Regions from separate parts of the Mesorhizobium sp. W016 genome, predicted to be linked through region 2. Evidence: riboswitches for the same ligand, from Rfam matches in the RefSeq annotation. Region 2 holds a riboswitch; the other holds the start of a gene.
The links. A riboswitch is a leader RNA that binds a small molecule or an ion and turns the genes downstream of it on or off. The one in region 2 is predicted to bind S-adenosylmethionine.
Positions count from the first base shown of each region.

Region 1: linked by a shared signal. The riboswitch ahead of metX (homoserine O-acetyltransferase MetX) and the one ahead of ACYG9V_RS08590 (O-succinylhomoserine sulfhydrylase) in region 2 are both predicted to bind S-adenosylmethionine.

Region 1 is NZ_JBTTIF010000002.1:97,408-101,819, reverse strand. It holds gene metW (methionine biosynthesis protein MetW) at 1-601, opposite strand, end outside; gene metX (homoserine O-acetyltransferase MetX) at 598-1,767, opposite strand; SAM riboswitch at 1,828-1,905, opposite strand; gene hisC (histidinol-phosphate transaminase) at 2,032-3,141, shown strand; gene ACYG9V_RS00790 (prephenate/arogenate dehydrogenase family protein) at 3,146-4,081, shown strand; gene ACYG9V_RS00785 (sugar kinase) at 4,088-4,412, opposite strand, start outside.
Region 2 is NZ_JBTTIF010000002.1:1,686,700-1,691,111, forward strand. It holds gene apaG (Co2+/Mg2+ efflux protein ApaG) at 1-301, opposite strand, end outside; gene ACYG9V_RS08585 (ceramide glucosyltransferase) at 524-1,675, shown strand; gene ACYG9V_RS08590 (O-succinylhomoserine sulfhydrylase) at 1,687-2,877, opposite strand; SAM riboswitch at 2,935-3,012, opposite strand; gene ACYG9V_RS08595 (2'-deoxycytidine 5'-triphosphate deaminase) at 3,153-4,247, shown strand; gene ACYG9V_RS08600 (ABC transporter substrate-binding protein) at 4,349-4,412, shown strand, end outside.

The sequences.
Region 1 (4,412 bases), 1.6 Mb from region 2:
AGAACACCGCTTGCTGGCCGAAGAAATTCCAGAACCACCATGGCATCGACAGGCCGATCTTCTGGCCGTTGCCGTCGAGCGCGGTGGCTTTCTCGACCGAAGCGCCGAGTTCCTCGACCAGATTGACGAAGTCGCGGATGGTGCAGAAATGGATGTTGGGCGTGTCGTACCAGGAATAGGGCAGGTCCGCGGTCACCGGCATCCGGCCATTGACGAACAGCGACAGCCGCACCCGCCAGTGGCCGAAATTGGGGAAGGAGACGATGGCGCGGTTGCCGATTCGCAGCAGCTCGTCGAGCACCAGCTTCGGGTTGCGGGTCGCCTGCAGCGTCTGAGACAGGACGACGAAGTCAAAACCCTTGTCCGGATAGAATTCGAGGTCGGTATCGGCATCGCCCTGGATGACCGAGAGACCGCGCGCCACGCATTCATTGACGCCGCGCTGTGACAGCTCCAGCCCGCGGCCGTCGACCTGCTTGGTCTCCTGCAGGAGTTCGAGCAGCAGGCCGTCGCCGGAGCCGACATCGAGCACCCGCGACTGCGGCGGTATCAGGTTGGCCACGACTTCGAGGTCGACGCGCTGGCTGCCATTGACGCTCATGAGGCGAGCCCCCTTGCGCGGGCCGCCGAGCCGATGAAGCCCTTGATGGCGGCAAACAGTTCGGGTTCATCGAGCAGGAAGGCATCATGGCCGCGGTCGGTGTCGATCTCGACGAAGGAGACGGAGGCGCCGGCGGCGTTGAGCGCATGCACGATCGAGCGGCTCTCCTCGGTCGGGAACAGCCAGTCCGAGGTGAAGGACACCAGGCAGAAGCGGGTCTTGGTCCCGGCAAAGGCATCTGCCAACCGGCCGCCATGGTCGGCGGCGAGGTCGAAATAATCCATCGAACGGGTCATGTAGAGGTAGGAGTTGGCGTCGAAGCGGTCGACGAATGTCATGCCCTGGTGGCGCAGATAGCTTTCGATCTGGAAATCTGCGTCGAAACCGAAGGTCAGCGCTTCGCGGTCCTGCAGATTGCGGCCGAATTTCCGATGCAGGGCGGCTTCCGACAGATAGGTGATGTGGGCGGCCATGCGCGCCACGGCGAGCCCCTTTTCCGGGCGCTTGCCGTGCTCGAAATATTTGCCGCCATGCCAGTCCGGATCAGCCATGACAGCCTGGCGGCCGACCTCGTGGAAGGCGATGTTCTGCGAGGAATGGCGTGCGCCTGTGGCGATCGGCAGGGCCGAGAAGACGCGCTCGGAATAGCATGACGCCCATTCCAGCACCTGCATGCCGCCCATCGAGCCGCCGAGCACGCAAAACAGCTTTTCGATGCCGAAATGGTCGACCAGCATCAGTTGCGCCCGCACCATGTCGCGGATGGTGATGATTGGCAGGTCGAGGCCGTAGGGCTTGCCGGTGGCGGGATTGGTCGAGGCCGGACCGGTGGAGCCGAGGCAGCCGCCGATGACGTTGGAGCAAATGACGAAGAAGCGGTTGGTGTCGATGATCTTGCCGGGACCGATCAGCACTTCCCACCAGCCGGGCTTGCCGGTCACCGGATTGGTGCTGGCGACATGCTGGTCGCCGGTCAGCGCGTGGCAGACCAGGATGGCGTTGGTGCGGGCATCGTTGAGGGCGCCATATGTCTGGTAGGCGATCTGGAACGGCGACAAAAGCGTGCCGGCGTCAAGCTTCAGCGGCTTGTCAGGGCCAAAACGCAACACAGGGCTCGACGGGTTGTCGGCCTCGTTGTTGGTTTTTGTAGCGCGGAGCGCGGCCATGTGACTCTCCTTGCCCGCCGTCAGGCAATAAAAAACCGGCAATGCGATCGCAAAGCCGGTTACGTCACGCAAACGGCCCTTTAGCGAGTTGTTTAACGTGGCTGCAAGCCGACCGGCCAAATCACCACGGAACTGTTGCGTTCTTCTAGAACTCGTGCGGCCCGGCGTCAACGGCCAGCTATTGCCCGCCTCTCGACATTCGCGGCTACGGCTTGTATTTCCGCTGCGGCCTCCGGACGGAGGCATTCTCGATGGATTTGCGACATGGACAAGACAGCGGAAAAGGCACGACCGACGCCCCGCGCGGGCATTATGGACATCGACGCCTATGTGCCGGGCAAGAGCACAGCACCGGCCGGCGTCGCCAAGGTCCATAAACTATCGTCGAACGAGAACCCGCTCGGCCCGTCGCCGAAGGCGATCGAGGCCGCGCGTGAAGTGGCTGCCAAGCTCGATGTCTATCCCGATGGCACCGCCCGCCGGCTGCGCGAGGCGATCGCCGAGGTGCATGGCCTCAACCCGGCAAACATCATCTGCTCCAACGGTTCTGACGAGATACTTGGCCTGCTGGCGCAGACCTATCTTGCGCCAGGCGATGAGGCGATTTTTACCGAACATGCCTTCATGGTCTACAAGATCTACATTCAGTCGGCGGGGGCCAAGCCGGTTGCTGTGAAGGAAACCGAGGAACGCGCCGACGTCGACGCGATCCTGGCCGCGGTGACGCCGCGGACCAAAATCATCTTCCTCGCCAATCCCAACAATCCGACCGGAACCTATCTGCCGTTCCAGGAGGTCCGCCGCCTGCATTCCGCGCTCCCGGGCAACGTGCTTCTGGTGCTGGACGCGGCCTATGCCGAATATGTCAGGCGCAATGACTATGAGGCCGGCATCGAGCTGGCGGGCAGCGCACAGAATGTGGTCATGACCCGCACCTTCTCCAAGCTTGGCCTTGGCGGCGCGCGCATCGGCTGGATGTATGGCCCACTGCACATCGTCGATGCCATCAACCGCATCCGCGGCCCTTTCAACGTTAACGCAACAGCGATCGAGGCCGGCATTGCCGCCATCCGCGACCGCGCCCATGTCGAGCGCAGTTCGTTGCACAACGAGACCTGGCTTACCTGGCTGAATGAAGAACTGACGAAGCTTGGGCTGCGCGTGACGCCCAGCGTCGGCAATTTCGTCCTCATCCACTTTCCCGACGACAAGAGGCATTCGGCTGAGGCGGCGGACGATTACCTCACCCAGCGCGGCTATATATTGCGGCGCGTTACCGGCTATGGCTTTCCCAATGCGCTGCGCATGAGCGTCGGCACCGAAGAAGCAAATCGCGGCGTCATCGATGCCCTCACGACATTCCTGAAAAGCTGAAACAATGACAGCACCGATGTTTGAAAAGATCGCGCTGGTCGGCATCGGCCTGATCGGCTCGTCGCTGGCCCGCATCATCCGCCGCGAGGGCCTGGCCCGCCATGTCGCCATCGCGACGCGCAGCCCGGCCACGCTGGCGCGGGCGAAGGAGCTCGGTCTTGGCGAGAGCTACACCACCGACGCCAGGGAAGCGGTCCGCGACGCCGACCTGATCATCGTCTCGGTGCCAGTGGGGTCGTCGGGCGAGGTGGCGCAAGAGATCGCAGCGGCGCTGAAAAAAGGCGCCATCCTCACCGATGTCGGTTCGACCAAGGCCTCCGTCATTGCGCAAATGCAGCCCTATGTGCCGGACGGCGTGCACTTCATTCCGGGACATCCACTGGCGGGTACGGAGAAATCGGGCCCGGATGCGGGTTTCGCCGAGCTGTTCGAAAACCGTTGGTGCATCTTCACGCCGCTGCCCGGCACCGATCCGGCGGCGCTGGAAAAGCTTTCGGAGTTCTGGCGGCGCTGCGGCTCCAACATCGACACGATGGACCCGCAGCATCATGATATGACGCTGGCCATCGTTTCGCATCTTCCGCATATCATCGCCTACAACATCGTCGGCACCGCCGACGATCTGGAATCGGTGACCAAGTCGGAAGTGATCAAATATTCGGCTTCCGGTTTCCGCGACTTCACCCGTCTGGCCGCCTCCGACCCGACCATGTGGCGCGACGTGTGCCTGCACAACAAGGATGCCATCCTGGAAATGCTGGCGCGCTTTTCAGAGGACCTCGCCTCGCTGCAGCGGGCGATCCGCTGGGGCGACGGCGACAAGCTGTTCGACCTGTTCACCCGCACCCGGGCCGTTCGCCGTTCGATCATCGAGGCCGGCCAGGACATCGACGTGCCGGATTTTGGCCGCCAGGCGGTGGAACATCCGGCGAAGAGCTAAGTCTCCTCAAGCGGGCCATGTCGCCGCGACCATGGCCATTGCCTCGTCCCTGTTTGGCGCCCCCAGCCGGCCGCCGAAGCGCTGGCATTTGAGCGCGGCCGCCGCGCTGGCAAAGCGCAACGCCTGCTCGATCGGCATGGTTTCCGCCAACGCGACAGCAAAGGCGCCGTGGAAGACGTCGCCGGCGGCAAGCGTGTCGACCGCCTTGATCTTCGGCGCCGCGATGTGGCGCACGCATCCGGCGGACCGGTCATGCCACCAGCTTCCCGCGGCGCCGCCGGTCACCGCCACGAAGGCATCGGTGCGGCTGGCGAGGTCGGCACAGGCGGTT
Region 2 (4,412 bases):
AGTGGCCGACCATGAAGCCGGAGGGCGTCGAGAGCGGGCAGCCTGACGTGTATTGATAGCTGTCGCCGGGATTGAGCTCAGGCTGGTCGCCGACCACGCCGGCGCCGCGCACTTCCTCGATCCGGCCGCTGCCGTCGGTGATGTGCCAGTAACGCGACATAAGCTGCACGAAATCGTCCGACTGGTTGTCGATCGTCACCTGGTAGCCCCAGACATAACGGTTCTCCGCCGGGTCCGAGCGGTCCTCCAGGTAGAACGGTCTGACCTGCACTTCGATGTTGCGCGTGACGGCGCGATACATGGGCTGCTCCGGTTGCGCGGCAAGGAACATTTGTCGCGCTATGCGGTTTGATACGCGCACAACGGCATGTCCTGCCAGCCTCAAAGCGGAGGTGCCGACAAACAATGTCATTTAAGTGACACATGACAATGTTGGTGTGCGCAAACCTTGCCGGCGACTCAAGGCCCATCTGTCGACTGACAAAGCAGCCGCGAGCGGCCTTTCCGGAGTGACCAGATCTCGATGGAACCAGCTCTCACAGCCGCCTTCGCCTCCTCCGCTTTGCTTCTTTCCAATCTCGCCAGCATCCTGCTTGCTTCGTCGAAACTGCAAGCGCGCCGTCTCATCCCCCCGCCGTCCAACGAGCAGCCACCGGTCTCGATCGTCGTGCCGTCGCGCGGCGTGGAGCCGTTCACACAAGAGACGCTGCAGCGAGCCTTCTCGCTCGACTGGCCGCGCTACGAACTGATCTTCTGCGTCGCTCACGCCGACGATCCCGTCGTCAAACTGATAAACAGGGCGATCGTCCTGTTTCCCAACGTGCCGGCCCGGCTGCTGATCGGCGACGACCGCGTCAGCAGCAACCCGAAGCTCAACAACTGCGTCAAGGGCTGGGAAGCGGCGCGCAATCATTGGGTTATTCTGGCGGATTCCAACGTGCTGATGCCTAGGGATTACGTCCAGCACCTGATGGCGGCCTGGCGGACCAATACCGGGCTTATCTGCTCGACGCCGATCGGCTCGCGGCCGGAAGGCTTCTGGGCCGAGGTCGAATGCGCGTTCCTCAACACGCTGCAGGCGCGCTGGCAATATGCCGGCGAGGCGCTTGGCCTCGGCTTTGCCCAGGGCAAGAGCATGCTGTGGAACAAGCCGATGCTCGATACCAATGGCGGTATCCGCGCGCTGGCCGCCGAGATCGCCGAGGATGCTGCTGCAACCAAGCTGGTCAACGGACTGGGCCTGCGCGTCAATCTCGTTGCCTCGCCTTTCGAGCAACCACTGGGGCAGCGCCGACTTGCCGACATCTGGTCGCGTCAGGCGCGCTGGGCGCGGTTGCGCCGCGTCACTTTCCCGCTGTTTTTCGCACCCGAGATCCTGACCGGCGTCGCCGTGCCGTTGGCGTTGGCGCTGGTGGCGGCAGCAAGTGCCGGCATCAGCCTGCCGGCCACGGTGTTGGCCGTGCTGGCGGCGGCCTACATTCCCGAATGCGCGCTGGCCGCGGCCAAGGGCTGGCATCTGTCGCTGCGCATGGTCCCGGCGATGATGGTCCGCGACATGATGCTTCCCGCCATCTGGGCGCGCGGCTGGCTGAGCGGCGCCGTCGATTGGCGCGGCAACACCATGATCATCGGCACCAAGACGGCCGAGCTGGAAGAGGCTTCGTCGGGAGCGTGACGCCTCGCGGCCTACCCGGCTGCCTTCAGCGCCTGCGCAACGTCCTCCAGCAGATCGTCCGTATCCTCAAGACCGACCGACAGCCTGAGCGTTCCCGGCCCGATGCCAAGCTCGGCGCGAGCTTCGTCGCTGAGGTTCTTGTGCGTGGTGGTCGCCGGATGGGTGATCAGGCTCTTGGCGTCGCCGAGATTGTTGGAGATCAGCACGATGTCGAGCGCGTTCTGCAAGGCGAAGGCCGCCTGCTTGCCGCCCTTCACGTCGAGGCAGATCAGCGTCGATCCGCCCGTCATCTGCTTCTTGACGATGTCGGCCTGCGGGTGGTCGGCGCGGCCGGGATAGATGACGCGGGCGATTTCCGGCCGTCCTGCCAGGAAATCCGCGATCTTGGCCGCGCTTTCCGTCTGCTGGCGCACCCGAACCGGCAGCGTCTCCAGGCCCTTGAGCAGCGTCCAGGCGTTGAACGGCGACAGGCTCGGGCCGGTGTGGCGGAAATAGTCGTGCAAATTCTCGTCGATCCATTTCTTGTCCGACAGGATGATGCCGCCGAGACAGCGTCCCTGGCCGTCAATGTGCTTGGTCGCGGAGTAGACGACGATATGGGCGCCGAGCTGCAAGGGCTTCTGCTGCAAGGGCGTGGCAAAGACATTGTCGACGATCAGCCTGGCGCCGATCGAGGTGGCGAGCGCCGCCACCGCTGCGATGTCGACCACTTCCAGCGTCGGATTGGTCGGGCTTTCCAGGAAGAACAGTTTCGTGTTCGGCCGCACCGCCTTTTCCCAGTTGGCGATGTCGGTGCCGTCGACCAGCGTTGCCTCGATGCCATATTTCGGCGCCAGCGTCTCCACCACCCAGCGGCAGGAGCCGAACAGCGCGCGCGCCGCAACGATATGGTCGCCGGCCTTGGCGCTGCACAGGAGCGCTGCCGTCACCGCAGCCATGCCGGACGCCGTGGCGCGCGCATCTTCGGCACCCTCCAGCGCGCACATGCGCTTTTCGAACATGTCGACGGTAGGGTTGGCATAGCGCGAATAGATGAAGCCCGGCTCCTCGCCCTTGAAACGGGCCTCGGCAGCCTGCGCCGTCTCGTAGACATAGCCTTGGGTGAGGTACATCGCTTCGGACGTCTCGCCGAACTGGGAACGCAGCGTTCCCCCGTGCACGAGTGCGGTCTGAGGTTTCCAGTTACGCTTCTTGGTGCTCATCGCTTTTGTTCCAGACACAAAAAAACCGGCCGCGAAAGTCGCAACCGGTCCATATGGCCTTGCGGCCCGACGGTCCTTTAGCGACTTGTTTAACGTGGCTGCAAGCCGACCGGCCAAATCACCACGGGATAACGACCCTTTAGACCTCACCTGCGCTTGCGTCAATTGCCGGCTTCATTAAGAGGTTTGTACCAGGCAGGTTCCGCAATAATATCCAGCGGTTTTGCGGCAAGAACCTGCCACAAAGAGACCGACCTTGGAGCGGAGCCAGCCTTTTGCGGCAGACAGGCATTCTTCCCGATCAGGACATTTCCGCGCTGTTTCAGTCCGGCGCGCTGAAGTCGCCGCGCGCGCTCGATGTCGACCAGGTGCAGCCGGCGAGCCTCGATCTCAGGCTCGGCGACAAGGCTTTTCGCGTGCGCGCCTCCTTCCTGCCGGGTCCCGATCATCTGGTGGCCGACAAGCTTCACCGGCTGAAATTGCATGAGTTCAGTCTCGCCGAGGGCGCGGTGCTGGAAACCGGCTGCGTCTACATCGTGCCGCTGCTCGAACGCCTGGCGCTGCCCGCAAACGTGTCGGCCTCGGCCAACCCGAAGAGCTCGACCGGCCGGCTCGACATCTTCACCCGGGTGATGACCGATCGCGGCCATGAGTTCGACAAGATCGCCCCCGGCTATCACGGGCCGCTTTATCTCGAAGTCAGTCCGCGCACCTTCCCGATCGTCGTACGCGCCGGATCGAGGCTGTCGCAGATCCGCTTTCGCACCGGCAACGCGCTGTTGTCGGAGGCAGAACTGAACGAATTGCACCGCGCCGAGATGCTGGTGGCGACCGAGCCGCCCAACATTTCCGGCGGCGGCATTGCGCTGTCGATCGATCTTGACGGCGACCAGAACGGCCTGGTCGGCTATCGCGGCAAGCATCACACCGGCTTGGTCGATGTCGACAAGCGCGCCGCCCAGGATGCCGTCGATTTCTGGGAGCCGCTCTATAAGAGCGGCGCCGGCGAACTGGTGCTCGACCCGGACGAGTTCTACATCCTGGTCAGCCGCGAAGCCGTGCACGTGCCGCCGCTCTACGCCGCCGAGATGACGCCCTTCGATCCGCTGGTTGGCGAATTCCGTGTTCACTATGCCGGCTTCTTCGATCCGGGCTTCGGCCATTCGGCCTCAGGCGGCACCGGCAGCCGGGCGGTGCTCGAAGTGCGCAGCCACGAAGTGCCGTTCATCCTCGACCACGGCCAGATCGTCGGCCGGCTGGTCTACGAACACATGCTGAAGCGGCCGCAGGCGCTTTACGGCACCGATCTCGGCTCGAATTACCAGGCGCAAGGCCTCAAGCTCTCCAAGCATTTCCGCCCCGCCGGCTGAACCTTCGATCACCGTCAGGCAAAATACTTGCCTGCGCTGCCTCACCATGCTTGGCTGCCTTTCGGTGGCCGGCAAGAGAACGGCGCGCAAGGGGAACCAAAATGCAGATTTCAAGATGGATCATATCGGCAGCGGGCGCTGCCATGCTGGTGATATCGGCCGGCT